2 regions of the Streptomyces sp. E11-3 genome follow, and region 2 is predicted to be linked to the other one. Evidence: predicted binding sites of a transcription regulator. Region 2 holds the regulator's gene; the other holds the start of a gene.
What was found. Region 2 encodes HrcA, which represses chaperone genes, less so after heat shock. Its sites were predicted from a motif close to TTNGCACTCNGNNNNNCNGAGTGCNAA; they were not measured.
Positions count from the first base shown of each region.

Region 1 (7,646 bases), on a different contig from region 2:
GGTCGCGAAGTCGATACGCGGGGTGAAGCCCGCTCCCTCGCAGACCTCCACCAGCTGCTTGCGGCAGCGCGGGCAGCCCGCGATCCAGGGCTCGTCGGCGAGGTCCCCGATGGCGACCGTCTTCGCGCCGGCGAGCCGGTGCCCCTCGGGGACCAGGCCGACCAGGCGGTCGGCGAGCAGAGGCCGTACGACCAGATCGCTCCAGTCGTCGGTCGCGCTCGCGCCCTCGTAGCGGAAGGCGAGGGCCACATCACAGTCCCCCTCGCGCAGCATCTCGACCGAGCGCGGGGGCTCGGCCTCCACCAGGGAGACCCGGGTGCCCGGGTGTGCGGCGCGCAGGGCGGCCAGCGCGGTGGGCACCAGTGTCGAGCTGCCGCTGGGGAAGGAGACCAGGCGCACCCGGCCGGCGCGCAGCCCCGCGATGGCGGCGACCTCCTCCTCGGCCGCGGTCAGCCCGGCGAGGATGCCCGCGGCGTGCCGGACCAGGGCCTCGCCGGCCTGGGTGAGGCGCATCTCGCGGCCCGTACGGATCAGCAGCGGGGTACCCGTGGAGTGTTCGAGCGCCTTCATCTGCTGGCTCACCGCGGGCTGGGTGCAGCCCAGTTCGCGGGCGGCGGCGGAGAAGGAGCCGGTGGCGGCCACGGCGCGCAGCACACGGAGATGACGGGCCTCGATCATGCGTCGAGCATAAGCGAAACTTGGAGAGCAGCGCGAATACAGCGCTGAGGCTTTGCCATCTGAGGGGTCGGGGCCAGGGTCCCGTAAGGGGCGGGCCGGGGTCGGTTCAGGGCACTGCCCGATGCCGCGCCCCGCCCGCCAACGGGATCGTCGATGGCATGAATCCAACGGGTGGGGAAACGGGGAACAGGCCGAGCAGGCTCAAGCGGGTGCTGGTCACCCTCGGTGTGGTCGTCGGCGTACTGATCGCCGCGGTCGGCGGCGGATTCGCGTGGCTGTGGACCAGCGCGGACGTCAGCACCGTCGGCAAGGTGTCCTTCCGCAACGAGCTGGCCATCCCGCCACTCGCGAAGTCCACGGTCGACGCCGACGGCACCCGGGTCTTCGACCTGCGCATGCAGGCGGGCGAGACCGAGTTCAAGGACGGGCGGCCAACCCCGACCTGGGGCTTCAACGGCAGCTACCTGGGCCCGACCCTGCGCGCCGAACGCGGCGAGAAGGTCAAGGTGCGGGTAGCCAACGGCCTGGACGAGGCGTCCACCGTGCACTGGCACGGCATGCACCTGCCCGCGAAGATGGACGGCGGCCCGCACCAGATGGTGCGGCCCGGTGGCACCTGGTCCCCGAGCTGGAAGGTCGACCAGCCCGCCGCGACGCTCTGGTACCACCCGCACCCGCACGGCGCCACGGAGAAGCACGTCCAGCGCGGCCTCGCCGGGATGTTCATCCTCGACGACAAGGACGGCACGAAGGCCGCGAAGCTGCCGCTGCCGAAGAGGTACGGCGTCGACGACCTGCCGGTGATCGTGCAGGACGTGAAGTTCGACGGCGCGAAGTTCGACCACGGCCACGGGATGATGCAGAGCGTCGGTTTCCTGGGCGACCAGACGCTGGTCAACGGCACCCTCGACCCGTATCAGGAGGTCGGTGACGAGCTGGTGCGGCTGCGGCTGCTCAACGCCTCGACCGCGCGCACCTACGCCTTCGGCTTCTCCGACAGCAGGCAGTTCGCGCTGATCGGCACCGACGGCGGGCTGCTGGAGAAGCCGGTGCGGATGGGCGGCCATCTGCGGCTGTCGCCCGGCGAGCGGGCCGAGGTCGTGGTGCGGATGGAGCCGGGCGAGAAGACCGTGCTGCGCAGCTACCCGCAGCGGCTCGGCGACTCGTTCGCGACCCGGTTCGGCGGGGGCGACGACTCGTTCGACGTACTGGAGCTGCGGGCCAAGGACACCCTGCGGCCGTCCCCCGAACTCCCCGACGAGCTGGGCGAGCTTGAGGTCCCTGAGGGTAAGGACGCGGCGCGCGGGCGGCACTTCGACCTGAAGATGTCCGGGATCAACGGCCGGAAGATGGACATGGGCCGGATAGACGAGACGGTCACCCGGGGCACCGAGGAGGTCTGGACCGTACGCAACAGCAACGGCATGGCGCACAACTTCCATGTGCACGACGTGCAGTTCCGCGTCCTTGAGGTGGACGGCGAGGCCCCGCCGCCCGAACTGCGCGGCGCCAAGGACACCGTCTTCGTGCCGGACGGCTCGACGGTGAAGCTCGCGATGCGGTTCGACGGACCACCGGACCCGGATGTCCCGTACATGTACCACTGCCATCTGCTGTCGCATGAAGACGGCGGCATGATGGGCCAGTTCGTGGTCGTCGAGAAGGGTCAGCGGGCGGGGACGCCGCCGCGGGGACAGCAAGGGCAGCACGACCACTGAGCGTCACACTAGCCTTGGGCCATGACTACGGCTCTGATTACCGGATCGACCGCAGGCATCGGCGCCGCGTTCGCGCGGCGCCTCGCCGCGGACGGGCACAACCTGGTGCTGGTCGCCCGTGACACCAAACGGCTCCAGGAGCAGGCGACCGAACTGCACGACCGGCACGGCATCGAGGCCGAGGTGCTGACCGCCGACCTGTCGACCGACGACGGCATCGAGGCCGTCGAGACCCGGCTGGGCGACCGCAGGAACCCGGTCGACCTGCTGGTCAACAACGCGGGCTTCGGCAACAAGGGCCGCTATCTCGAGGTCTCCATGGCCGACGAGCTGACGATGCTGAAGGTGCACTGCGAGGCGGTGCTCCGGCTGACCTCGGCGGCCGCCGACTCGATGCGGGAGCGCGGGCGCGGCGGTGTCGTCAACGTGGCCTCGGTGGCGGCCTTCGTGCCGCGCGGGACGTACGGCGCGTCCAAGGCGTGGGTCGTGCAGTTCACGCAGGGCGCGGCGAAGGACCTGGCGGGTTCGGGGGTGCGGCTGATGGCGCTGTGCCCCGGCTTCGTACGTACGGAGTTCCACCAGCGGGCCGGGATGGGCACGGACAACATCCCCAACTGGATGTGGCTGGACGCGGACAAGCTGGTGACCACCGCGCTGGCCGACCTGGCGCGCGGCAAGTCGCTGTCGATTCCGGACCCGCGGTACAAGGCCATGATGGGCGTGGTGAAGGTGACGCCGCGCGCGCTGCTCGGCGGCATCAGCTCCCGTACGGGCCGCAAGTACGGGCCGCAGTAGGAGCCGTGGAACAACGCGAAGGCCCGGCACCCCGTGGCGTTTTTCCAGGGGTGCCGGGCCTTCGTCAGCTCGGCTCAGAGAGCTCGCACCAGGTCAGTGCGCGTGGCCGTGGCCGTGCCCACCGGCAGCGGCCTCGTCGTCCTCGGCCGGCTTCTCGACGACCAGGGTCTCGGTCGTGAGCAGCAGCGAGGCGATCGACGCGGCGTTCTCCAGGGCGGAGCGGGTGACCTTGACCGGGTCGATGACGCCGGCCTTGACCAGGTCGCCGTACTCACCGGTCGCGGCGTTGAAGCCGTTGCCCTTGTCGAGCTCGGCGACCTTGGCGGTGATGACGTAGCCCTCGAGGCCGGCGTTCTCGGCGATCCAGCGCAGCGGCTCGACGGCGGCGCGGCGGACGACGGCGACACCGGTGGCCTCGTCGCCCTCCTTGCCGAGGTTGCCCTCGAGCACCTTGACGGCGTGCACCAGAGCGGAGCCACCACCGGAGACGATGCCCTCCTCGACCGCGGCGCGGGTCGCGGAGATGGCGTCCTCCAGACGGTGCTTCTTCTCCTTGAGCTCCACCTCGGTGGCGGCACCGACGCGGATCACGCACACGCCGCCGGCCAGCTTCGCGAGGCGCTCCTGGAGCTTCTCGCGGTCCCAGTCGGAGTCCGTGGTCTCGATCTCGGCCTTGATCTGGGCGATGCGGCCCTGGACGTCCTCGGCGTTGCCGCCGCCGTCCACGATCGTGGTGTCGTCCTTGGTGATAGTGACGCGGCGGGCGGTGCCCAGCACGTCAAGACCGGCCTGGTCCAGCTTGAGGCCGACCTCTTCGGCGATGACCGTGGCACCGGTGAGGGTGGCCATGTCGCCGAGCATCGCCTTGCGGCGGTCGCCGAAGCCGGGGGCCTTGACGGCCACGGCGTTGAACGTGCCGCGGATCTTGTTGACGACGAGGGTGGAGAGCGCCTCGCCCTCGACGTCCTCGGCGATGATCAGCAGCGGCTTGGAGCCACCCTGCTGGATGACCTTCTCAAGGAGCGGCAGCAGGTCCTGGATCGAGGCGATCTTGCCCTGGTGGATCAGGATGTACGGGTCGTCGAGGACGGCCTCCATACGCTCCTGGTCGGTCACCATGTACGGCGACAGGTAGCCCTTGTCGAAGGCCATGCCCTCGGTGAAGTCGAGCTCCACGCCGAAGGTGTTGGACTCCTCGACGGTGATGACACCGTCCTTGCCGACCTTGTCCATGGCCTCGGCGATGAGCTCGCCGATCTGCTTGTCCTGGGCGGACAGCGCGGCGACGGCGGCGATGTCGCCCTTGGAGTCGATCGGACGCGCGGTCGCGAGCAGCTCGTCGGAGACGGCCTTGACCGCGGCGTCGATGCCCTTCTTCAGGGCGGCCGGGGAGGCACCGGCGGCGACGTTGCGCAGGCCCTCGCGGACCAGGGCCTGGGCGAGCACGGTGGCGGTGGTGGTGCCGTCACCCGCGATGTCGTTGGTCTTGGTCGCCACCTCCTTCACCAGCTGGGCGCCGAGGTTCTCGTACGGGTCGTCGACCTCGACCTCACGGGCGATGGTGACGCCGTCGTTGGTGATGGTGGGGGCGCCGAACTTCTTGTCGATGACGACGTTGCGGCCCTTGGGGCCGATCGTCACCTTGACCGTGTCGGCCAGCTTGTTGACGCCGCGCTCAAGGGCGCGACGGGCGTCCTCGTCGAACTTCAGGATCTTCGCCATGGAGCTGTCTCAAGTCCTCTCAAAAAAGAACCGCGCCCCTGTCCACCCGGCGATTCTTGGATTCACGGGGGCCAGGGGCGCGGTACACAACTTCGGGAGCTGTCTGACTCCCTGGTGAACTACTTCTCGACGATCGCGAGGACGTCGCGAGCCGAGAGGACGAGGTACTCCTCGCCGTTGTACTTCACCTCGGTGCCGCCGTACTTGCTGTAGAGCACGACGTCGCCGACGGTCACGTCGAGCGGAAGACGGTTGCCGTCCTCGAAGCGACCCGGGCCCACGGCCAGGACGACGCCCTCCTGGGGCTTCTCCTTGGCGGTGTCCGGAATAACCAGGCCAGAGGCCGTGGTCTGCTCGGCGTCGAGCGGCTGGACCACAATGCGGTCCTCAAGCGGCTTGATGGCAACCTTGGAGCTGGTGGTCGTCACGGTCCGGTCTCCCCCTTCGGAGATCTCACGGGGTTAACTGTTCTGGGGTGGCGACCAGGTGGATCCGTCGTCGCGGGTGCCGGACCTGCCCGTCGCTACTGGCACTCTCCAGTGGGGAGTGCCAGACCTGAGACTATGACCGCGATTAGCACTCGGTCAAGCGGAGTGCCAATGAGTCCCTCTGGCGTCGAGGTGACGGACGGCGCGGCGGGTCACAGATAGTCCTCCAGTCTGGCCACCGCGTACCCCTTGTCGGTCACCGTCTTCATCATCTGGCGGATCATGTCGGGCATGGTGCCCTTCCAGTCCTCCTTGCCCCGGAAGTGGGTGAGGATGATGTCGCCGGGGTGCAGGTCGCGGTCCCACTCGCGCCAGTCCATACGGTCCACGAAGGCCTCGGCGTTCCACAGCGGTACGGCCTTGATGCCGCAGGACTTGGCGGCCCGCAGGGTGTCGCCGTTGTAGTTGCCGTACGGCGGGCGGAAGAGCTCGGGCCGCTTGCCGTAGCGCTTCTCGATGACGTCCTGCATGCCGCAGATCTCGCGCTTCTGCTGCTCGTAGGAGAGCCCGGGCAGATACCGGTGGTTGAGGGTGTGGTTGTTGAGGACCACCCCGCGGTCCTGCATCTTCTTGAAGTAGCCGTAGTCCTCCTTCACCAGGTAGTCGCTGAGGAAGGCGGTGTACGGGATCTTGAGCTCGCTCATCATCCGGAGCAGCTCGGGGTCCTTCTCCGCGCCGTCGTCGATCGTCAGGAAGACGACCTTGTCCTTGGTCGGGATGGTGGTGAACACGGGCGGCAGCTTCTTGTGCCCGGCGACCTCGAAGCCCCGGCGGGTACTGATCGACGGCTTCTTGGCGGGCGGCTTGGGCGGGGTCAGCGGCATCTTGGCCAGGCCCCAGCGCTTGACCGCGGCCACCTTCGCGGCCCGCTGTTCGGCGGCGCGCTTCTTGGCCTGCTTGGCCCGTTCCGCCTGCTGCTGACCGGGGGCGGGCTCGACCGGGGCCTTCGCCGACTCGCCGGAGGCGCAGCCCGAGGCGATGGCGGCCGCGGTGAGGACGGCCAGCCCCGCCCTAACCCGCACACCCCACCTCCCGGAGCTATTTTCCTTTTGTCGCACTAGTCCTGTTCGCATGGCGTCGGATCCTGTCAGCGCACCGCACCGCCGACGGTCAGGCACCGCCGCCCGGCGCGCACGATCCACCGACTGGCCGACAATGGCCGGGTGAACGACCTCGACTCCGGCCTCGACCCCGATCTCGCCGCCTTCGCCGCCCTGCGCACCGACGAGGGCCAGGCGCTGCTCGCCGAGCTGCGCGACCACGACCCCGCGCAGGAGCTGGCGCTCGCCACCCGGCTGCGCCGCGACCACCCGGCCGAGCTGGTCTCCGCCGCGCTGGGGCAGGCGCGGCTGCGGCAGCGGGCGGCCGCGAAGTTCGGCGTGGACGACGCGCGGCGGATGTACTTCACACCGAACGGCGTCGAGCAGGCGACCAGGACGGCGGTCGCCACGTACCGCGCGGAGCGCTTCCACGCGCTGGGCGTACGGAGTGTGGCGGACCTCTGCTGCGGCATCGGCGGCGACGCGATCGCGCTCGCCCGCGCCGGGATCGCCGTACTGGCCGTGGACCGGTCCCCGCTGACCGGCGAGGTGGCCCGCGCCAACGCGGCGGCGCTCGGCCTGGACGCGCTGATCGAGGTGCGCCACGCGGATGTCACGGACGTGGACACGACGGCGTACGACGCGGTCTTCGTGGACCCGGCGCGCAGGGGCGGACGCGGCCGTATCTTCGACCCGGAGGCGTACTCCCCGCCCCTGTCCTGGGCGGTCGAGGCCGCCCGCAAGGCCCCGCGCGCCGCGCTGAAGATCGCCCCCGGTATCCCGCACGAGGCGGTACCCGAGGACGCCGAGGCGGAGTGGATCTCAGACGGCGGCGATGTGAAGGAGGCCGTGCTCTGGTTCGGAAGTGAGTCCACGGGCGAGTCCGGCAGCGGCACCGCCCCGCAGCCCGCGTCGATGCGCGCCACCCTCCTCCCGAGCGGCGCGACGCTGCACGCACCCCTGGCCGCGATGCTGCCCGACCCCGAACCCCGTCCCGTGGGCCGCTACCTCTACGAGCCCGACGGTGCCGTCATCCGCGCACACCTGGTCGCCGAGGTCGCCCGGCAGGTCGCCGGGGGGCTCATCGACCCGATGATCGCGTACGTCACGAGCGACACGCTGCACCCGACCCCGTTCGCCACCGCCTACGAGATCACCGATCAGCTGCCGTTCAACGTGAAGAAGCTCAAGGCCCTGTTGCGCGA
Region 1 covers NZ_JAZGRL010000001.1:2,976,687-2,984,332, forward strand. The annotation lists gene U9R90_RS13405 (LysR family transcriptional regulator) at 1-678, opposite strand, end outside; gene U9R90_RS13410 (multicopper oxidase family protein) at 837-2,396, shown strand; gene U9R90_RS13415 (SDR family NAD(P)-dependent oxidoreductase) at 2,418-3,191, shown strand; gene groL (chaperonin GroEL) at 3,285-4,913, opposite strand; gene groES (co-chaperone GroES) at 5,033-5,341, opposite strand; gene U9R90_RS13430 (polysaccharide deacetylase family protein) at 5,554-6,474, opposite strand; gene U9R90_RS13435 (THUMP-like domain-containing protein) at 6,565-7,646, shown strand, end outside.
Region 1: groES (co-chaperone GroES) is a predicted target of HrcA. The motif match lies at 5,487-5,513, and genes of this name have one in related genera.

Region 2 (7,646 bases):
GAAGGGGCGGCCGTGGCGCTGCGGTCCGAACGGCGATGGCGTGGTGGCGGCCAGCGTTATCAGGTGCGGGCGGCTGCCGCCCACGAAGGCCAGGTCGAAGACGTGCTCGTCGTAGACCGGGTCGAAGGAGCGCGCCGACAGGAACGCGAGGTGCTTTCCGTCCAGCGTGAAGGCGGGCGAGAAGTCGCGGAAGCGCAGCGGGGTGGCCTCGGTGACGGACAGGTCGGCGGTGTTGGCCAGCTTGAGCTGGCGCAGCGGGTCGGGTCCTGGATGCGACCAGGCGAGCCAGGCGGAGTCCGGTGAGAAGACAAGGCCGGTGGCGTCGCCGTGCTCGCTGCGGTCGACTTCGCGTACGTCGCCTGACGCGCGTTCGACCAGCAGTACGCGGCCGTCGTGCGCGGCGACGGCGGCGCGGCTGCCGTCCGGGGCGACGGCCAGGGACAGGACGCGGCCGAGCTGTCCGGCGCCGACCCGGCGTACGGATGCGCCGGGTGCGACGCCCGTGGCGGGGGCGAACTCGAGGGCGTCGTCGCCGTCGGCGTCCGTCACCCACACCACGTGTTCGTCGCCGTCGACGCGGAAGGTGCGCGGCAGCCGGGCGCGTACGCCGGGTTCGGCGGCGAGTACCCGGGCCGGGCCCTCGCGGTGGGTGACCCAGTGGATGCCGCCGCGTACGGAGACCGCGCTGCCGCGTCCGGTGTGGTCCATCGCGGCGGCCGAGAGGTGGCGCTCGGGCCGTACGGGGTGCGGCTGGAGGTCGGTGCGCTGACCGCCGAGGCGGATGTCGAGGCGGCGGGGCTCGGTGCCGTCGAGGTCGTCCAGGAGCCAGAGTCCACCGGCGGAGGCGTACACCACGCGGGTTCCGTCGGTGGCGGCGTGCCGGGCGTAGAAGCCGTCGGTGGGGGTGTGGCGGCGCAGGTCCGTGCCGTCGGGAAGGGACGAGTAGACGGCGCCGGTGCCCTCGTGGTCGGAGAGGAACGCGATGCGCTCCCCCACCCACATCGGGTATTCGATGTTCCCGTCGACGTCTGCGTGGACCCGTGTGAACTCCCCGTCGGGGCCGCCGATCCAGAGCTTGCCCGCGGTGCCGCCGCGGTAGCGCTTCCAGAAGGCCGCCTCGCGCCCCATGGTGGCCGAAAGCAGCAGGATCTGCCCTTCGGGTCCGTGGGCCACGTCGCCTACCGGGCCGTACGGGAGTGTGGCCGCGGGCCCTCCGTCCAGCGGGACCGCGCGGGCCCAGCTGCGGCGCAGTGAGGCCTGGCCGTGGGTGCTGATGGCTAGCACCTCGCCGCCGGGGGTCCAGCCGCGTACGGCGGTCTTCCAACTTCCCCAGTGGGTCAGCCGCTTGGCGGGGCCGCCGTCGATGGGCGCGAGATGGACCTCGGGGGCGCCGTCGCGGGTCGACGTCCAGGCGACCCGGGTGCCGTCCGGGGAGATCCTCGGATGGTTCACGGGGGTGTTGTCGGCGCTGACGCGCCAGGCCCGGCCGCCGCCCAGGGGCGCGATCCAGACGTCGTCTTCGGCGGTGAAGGCGATCAAGTCGCCCTGGACATGCGGAAACCGGAGGTAGGCAGGGTGCGTCACAAGGTCACCCTAGGCAGCCGGGCCGGGCTGCGGCCAGTGGTTCGATCGCTTCGCGCGTCGCCCTGCGATCACTTCGCATGTCGGCCCGCTATCGCTTCGCGCGTCGCCTGCGGTCCGGCGCCGGGCGGCCCAGGGGCTCACCGTCACTTGCCGGGTGCGCAGTCGCAGGTGGGCGGCGGGTCGGCGGTCACCGTCACGGTGACCGTGGGCCTGGCCGGGTCGTCGGGCGGCTCGGTGGCATCCGGTGGGCTGGTCGGGGTCGGCTCGTAGGTGACCGGCGGAGTCCTGGGCGGCTCGGTGGTCGCCGCGCAGTTGCCGAGCATGTTGGCCTCGAAGACGACTCTGTTGTCGACCTTGGCGGTCAGGTCGCCCCGTACGCACCGGCCGTCGAGCTCCTCCGTCACCTTGCCGGTGATCGTGATGTCCTTGTCGTCCATGGTCTTGCCCTGGCAGTCGACGGTGGCCACGCTCCGTACGCTCGGTGACGGAGTGGGATCCCCCGTGTTGGGGGTGGTCTTACCGCCCTCCCCGAGCGTCGCCGAACAGCTGAGCCACTGCACGTCGATGTTCTTCTGCTCCAGCGCCTTGGTCCCGACCTGGTCGGTGGTGATCGCGACCGCGGTGGCGGACATCGTGCTCCCGACGGGTTCGCACGCGGTCACGGCCACGACGGCGGCGGTCACCGCCCCGGCCGCGTACAGGCCACGGCGGCGGCTGGGTACGCGCCTGACGTGACGCCACATTGCCCGCATACGGGGCAGAATCCCACCGGGGGCGGTGGAGCGGTACCCCTATTGTCGCCAGATCTTCTCGCGCCGGACGGGGTTACGCCCAGCGGCCGGTGCGGCCCAGCAGGAGGGCCGTCGCGGCCGTGCCCGCGGTGGAGGTGCGCAGCACGCTGCGGCCCAGCCGGTACGGCCTGGCACCCGCCTCGGCGAAGAGGGCCAACTCCTCGGGGGACACGCCCCCTTCGGGGCCGACGACCAGCACGATGTCGCCGGAGGTGGGGAGTTCGGCGGTGGCCAGGGGCTCGCTGGCGCAGTCGCGGTCCTCGTGCAGGACGGCGGCGAGGTCGGCCTTGGCCAGAAGTGCCGCAACCTGTTTGGTCGTTGCCGCGTCCGCGACGTCCGGGAAGCGCACCCGGCGCGACTGCTTGCCCGACTCGCGGGCGGTGGCCCGCCACTTGCCGAGCGCCTTCAGACCGCGGTCGCCCTTCCACTGGGTGATACAGCGGGACGCCGACCACGGCACGATCACGTCGACGCCGGTCTCCGTCATGGTCTCGACGGCGAGTTCACCGCGGTCGCCCTTGGGGAGTGCCTGGATGACGGTGATCCGCGGGGTGGGTTCGGGCTCTTCCTCGATGCCGGTCAGGTCCGTCACGACGAGCCGGTCCTTGCCCTCGGCGGCCTTCACCACGCCCTCGGTCCAGCGGCCCCGGCCGTCGGTGAGTACGACATTTTCGCCGGCGCGCAGCCGCTTCACGGAGACGGCGTGCCGCCCCTCGGGTCCCTCCAGGACGTACTCGGGCCCGCCCGGTACCTCGTCCACCACGAACACCGGCGCCGTCATGACGCGCTCCCCTCGATCAACGCGGCCTTGGCCGCCGTGAGTTCGGCCGCCAGCACCTCGACCAGCTGCCCGGCCGGGAGTTCGCGGGCCATCCGGTGGCCCTGCCCGGCCCACAGCGCCATGCCCTGCGCGTCGCCCGTCCTGGCCGCGGCCTTACGCAGCGGGCTGGTCAGATGGTGCACCTGGGGGTACGCGGCCGGGGCGTACGGGCCGTGTTCGCGCAGGAAGCGGTTGACCAGGCCGCGGGCCGGGCGGCCGGTGAAGGCGCGGGTGAGTTCGGTGCGGACGAACAGCGGGTTGGTCAGGGCCTGTTTGTGCAGGGCGTGGGCACCGGACTCCGGGCAGGCCAGGAACGCGGTGCCGAGCTGGGCCGCGTCGGCGCCCGCCGCGAGGGCCGCGGCGATCTGGGCGCCGCGCATCAGACCACCGGTCGCGATGATCGGCAGCTGTACGGTCTCGCGTACCTGCGCGATCAGGGACAGCAGTCCGATGCCGCTGCCGTCGGAGGCCGGGGTGTCCCGGTGGCTGCCCTGGTGGCCGCCCGCCTCGATGCCCTGCACGCACACCGCGTCGGCGCCCGCCCACTGCGCGGCGGCTGCCTCTTCGGGTGTGGTGACCGTGACGACGGTGAGTGTCCCGACGCGTGCGAAGGCTTCCAGCGCGTCGCGGGTCGGGCAGCCGAAGGTGAACGAGACGACCGGTACGGGGTCGTCGATGAGGATCGCGAGTTTGGCGTCGTAGCCGTCGTCGAGCCCGCCGCAGGCGTATTCGCCGAGCGGGGTCTCGTACCAGGCGGACTCGCCCGCGAGCTGGTTCGCGTAGACCTCGACGGCGGCCGGGTCGGCGTACTCGGACTGCGGCAGGAAGAGGTTGACGCCGAAGGGCCTGGCGGTCAGCCCGCGCAGTTGTTTGATCTCCTGGTACATGCCGTCGGCCGTCTTGTACCCGGCCGCGAGGAAGCCGAGGCCACCGGCCTCGCACACCGCACCGACCAGCGGCGGGGCGGAGGCGCCGCCCGCCATGGGGGCCTGCACGATCGGGTACCGGCAGAGATCGGTCAGTGCGGAGGACATGTCAGCATCGTGTCACGTCCCCCACACAGCACCGAATCGAACATTCCGCTAGGGCCTCAGCGCCCGTTGAAGGCGTCCTTCAACCGCGAGAACAGCCCCTGCTGGCCCGGCTGACTGTGCTGCCCCGGGGGACAACCCCCGGGCCCCCGGCCGCAGCCGCGCCTATCTCCCGTTGAAGGCGTCCTTCAACCGCGAGAACAGCCCTTGCTGGCCCGGCTGACTGTGCTGCCCCGGGGGACAACCCCCGGAGCCCCGGCCGCAGCCGCGCCTATCTCCCGTTGAAGGCGTCCTTCAAGCGCGAGAACAGCCCTTGCTGGCCCGGCTGGAACTGCCCAGTCGGACGCTCTTCGCCTCGCAGGGCCGCCAGTTCGCGCAGCAGGCGTTCCTGCTCGGGGTCGAGCTTCGACGGGGTGAGGACCTCGACGTGGACGATGAGGTCGCCTCGTCCGCCGCCGCGCAGGTGCGTGACACCCCGCCCGTGCAGCGGGACCGACTGCCCCGACTGGGTGCCGGGCCTGATGTCGATCTCCTCCATGCCGTCCAGGGTCTCCAGCGGCACCTTGGTGCCGAGGGACGCGGCCGTCATCGGGATGGTGACCGTGCAGTGCAGGTCGTCGCCGCGCCGCTGGAAGACCGGGTGCGGCAGCTCGTGGATCTCGACGTAGAGGTCACCGGCGGGGCCGCCACCGGGCCCGACCTCGCCCTCGCCCGCCAGCTGGATCCGGGTGCCGTTGTCCACACCGGCCGGGATCTTCACCGTCAGGGTGCGCCGCGAGCGCACCCGTCCGTCGCCCGCGCACTCCGGGCACGGCGTCGGCACCACAGTGCCGAAGCCCTGGCACTGGGGGCACGGCCGCGAGGTCATGACCTGGCCCAGGAAGGACCGGGTGACCTGCGAGACCTCACCGCGGCCGCGGCACATGTCACAGGTCTGCGCCGAGGTCCCGGGCGCCGCGCCCTCACCGGAGCAGGTCGAGCACACGATCGCGGTGTCGACCTGGATGTCCTTGGTGGTGCCGAAGGCCGCCTCGTCCAGCTCGATCTCGAGCCGGATCATCGCGTCCTGGCCACGGCGGGTACGCGAGCGCGGCCCGCGCTGGGACGACGCGCCGAAGAACGCGTCCATGATGTCGGAGAAGTTGCCGAAGCCACCGGCCCCGAAACCGCCCGCGCCACCGCCGCCGCCAGACTGCGACAGGGGGTCGCCCCCGAGGTCGTAGACCTGCTTCTTCTGCGGGTCCGACAGCACCTCGTAGGCGGCGTTGATCTCCTTGAAGCGCTCCTGCGTCTTGGGATCGGGATTGACGTCCGGGTGCAGCTCGCGGGCGAGCCTCCGGAAAGCCTTCTTGATCTCGTCCTGGGAAGCGTCGCGGCGCACGCCGAGTACGGCGTAATAGTCCGTGGCCACTTACGACTCCGCCAGGATCTGTCCGACGTAACGTGCCACTGCGCGTACTGCTCCCATCGTTCCGGGGTAATCCATGCGGGTCGGTCCGACCACGCCGAGCTTGGCGACTGCCTCGCCGCCCGAACCGTAGCCGACCGACACGACGGACGTGGAGTTGAGGCCCTCGTGGGCATTCTCATGCCCGATTCGTACGGTCATGCCCGAGTCCTTGGCCTCGCCGAGCAACTTGAGGAGCACGACCTGCTCCTCAAGCGCCTCAAGCACCGGCCGGATCACGAGCGGGAAGTCGTGCCCGAAGCGGGTCAGGTTGGAGGTGCCGCCGATGACCAGCCGCTCCTCGGTCTCCTCGACCAGGGTCTCCAGGAGAGTGGAGAGCACGGTCGAGACCGTGCCCCGGTCCTCCGTTTCGAAGGACTCGGGCAGGTCCTGCACCAGTTGCGGTACGTCGGTGAAACGGCGCCCCGCGACCCGGCTGTTGAGCCGGGCCCGCAGATCGGCGAGCGAGGTCTCGCCGAACGGAGCGGGGCAGTCCACATGCCGCTGCTCGACCCGGCCGGTGTCGGTGATCAGTACCAGCATCAACCGAGCGGGCGCGAGCGCGAGCAGTTCGACATGGCGGACCGTCGAGCGGGTCAGCGAGGGGTACTGCACCACGGCGACCTGCCGGGTCAGCTGCGCGAGCAGCCGGACCGTACGGGCCACGACGTCGTCCAGGTCGACCGCGTGGTCCAGGAAGCTCTGGATGGCGCGGCGCTCGGGCGCGGACATCGGCTTGACGTCCGCGAGCTTGTCGACGAAGAGCCGGTACCCCTTGTCCGTCGGAATCCGCCCGGCGCTGGTGTGCGGCTGGGCGATGAAGCCCTCCTCCTCCAGCGCGGCCATGTCGTTGCGTACGGTCGCGGGCGAGACACCGAGGTGGTGCCGCTGCGTGAGCGCCTTGGAGCCGACCGGCTCCTCGGTGCCGACATAGTCCTGGACGATGGCGCGCAGCACCTCGAGCCTTCGTTCACTGAGCATCCGCGCACACCTCCAGCTGTCTTCCCCGCGGCCCCGGTCGCCGCTGCGGCTTTCCCCCTGGCACTCACCGCAGGCGAGTGCCAAGATTCCCGCAGCCAGTGTACGGCCGGTGGGTACGACCCCGGCAAGGGCGGTCGGTCCGGCGCCGTGCCGCCCCGCGCGCCTGGGGTTAGCGTCTCCCCATGGGGTTGACTTGGGAAGAGCCGGACTGGGAGCAACTGTCCCCTTCGGTGGCCCGACGGCGGCTGCCGATCTGGGACTGCACGGTCGGCCTTGTCGCGGGTGACAGGGCGGCCTTGGTGATTGACGCGGGGTCCACGCTGCGCGAGGGCGCCGAGGTGAGAGCGCAGGCCCAGCGGCTGCTCGGCGGCGAGCGCCGGGTCACCCACCTCGCCCTCACCCACCCGCACTTCGACCACGTACTGGGCGCGGCGGCCTTCGCGGGCGTGGAGGTGTACGGCGCGGTGGGTCTGGACGCGGTCTTCGCCAGGGGCCGCGACGACCTCCTCGCGGACGCGGTACGTCATGGGGCGGACCGGCCCGCGGTGGCCGAGGCGGTGGACCTCCTGGTGCACCCGCACCACCTGGTCTGCGCCGAGTGGACCCTCGACCTGGGCGGTGTGCGGGTACTCCTGGCGAACGTCGGCCCCGGTCACACCGGCCACGACCTGGTGGTCCTGGTCCAGGGCGCCGGCTCCGCCGCCCCGGAGATCGTCTTCTGCGGCGATCTGGTCGAGGAGTCGGGTCCGCCGCAGGCCGGGCGCGATGCGATGCCGACGCAGTGGCCGCACGCCCTGGACCGGCTCCTGGAACTGGGCGGTGAGGACGCGGCGTACGTACCCGGCCATGGATCTGTGGTGGATGCGGCGTTTGTCCACGCGCAGCGCGAGGAGCTGGCGGCCCGCTTCGGCGTGTCGTGAGCGCCTGACCCGCGATTCTTCCTATCGTCGGCCGGATGCGCAGCTACCACCCCGATCTGACCCCGCCCTGGA
Region 2 covers NZ_JAZGRL010000002.1:2,007,035-2,014,680, forward strand. The annotation lists gene U9R90_RS28225 (S41 family peptidase) at 1-1,584, opposite strand, end outside; gene U9R90_RS28230 (hypothetical protein) at 1,728-2,336, opposite strand; gene U9R90_RS28235 (16S rRNA (uracil(1498)-N(3))-methyltransferase) at 2,410-3,156, opposite strand; gene U9R90_RS28240 (nitronate monooxygenase) at 3,153-4,229, opposite strand; gene dnaJ (molecular chaperone DnaJ) at 4,498-5,637, opposite strand; gene hrcA (heat-inducible transcriptional repressor HrcA) at 5,638-6,654, opposite strand; gene U9R90_RS28255 (MBL fold metallo-hydrolase) at 6,837-7,574, shown strand; gene U9R90_RS28260 (DUF3097 domain-containing protein) at 7,610-7,646, shown strand, end outside.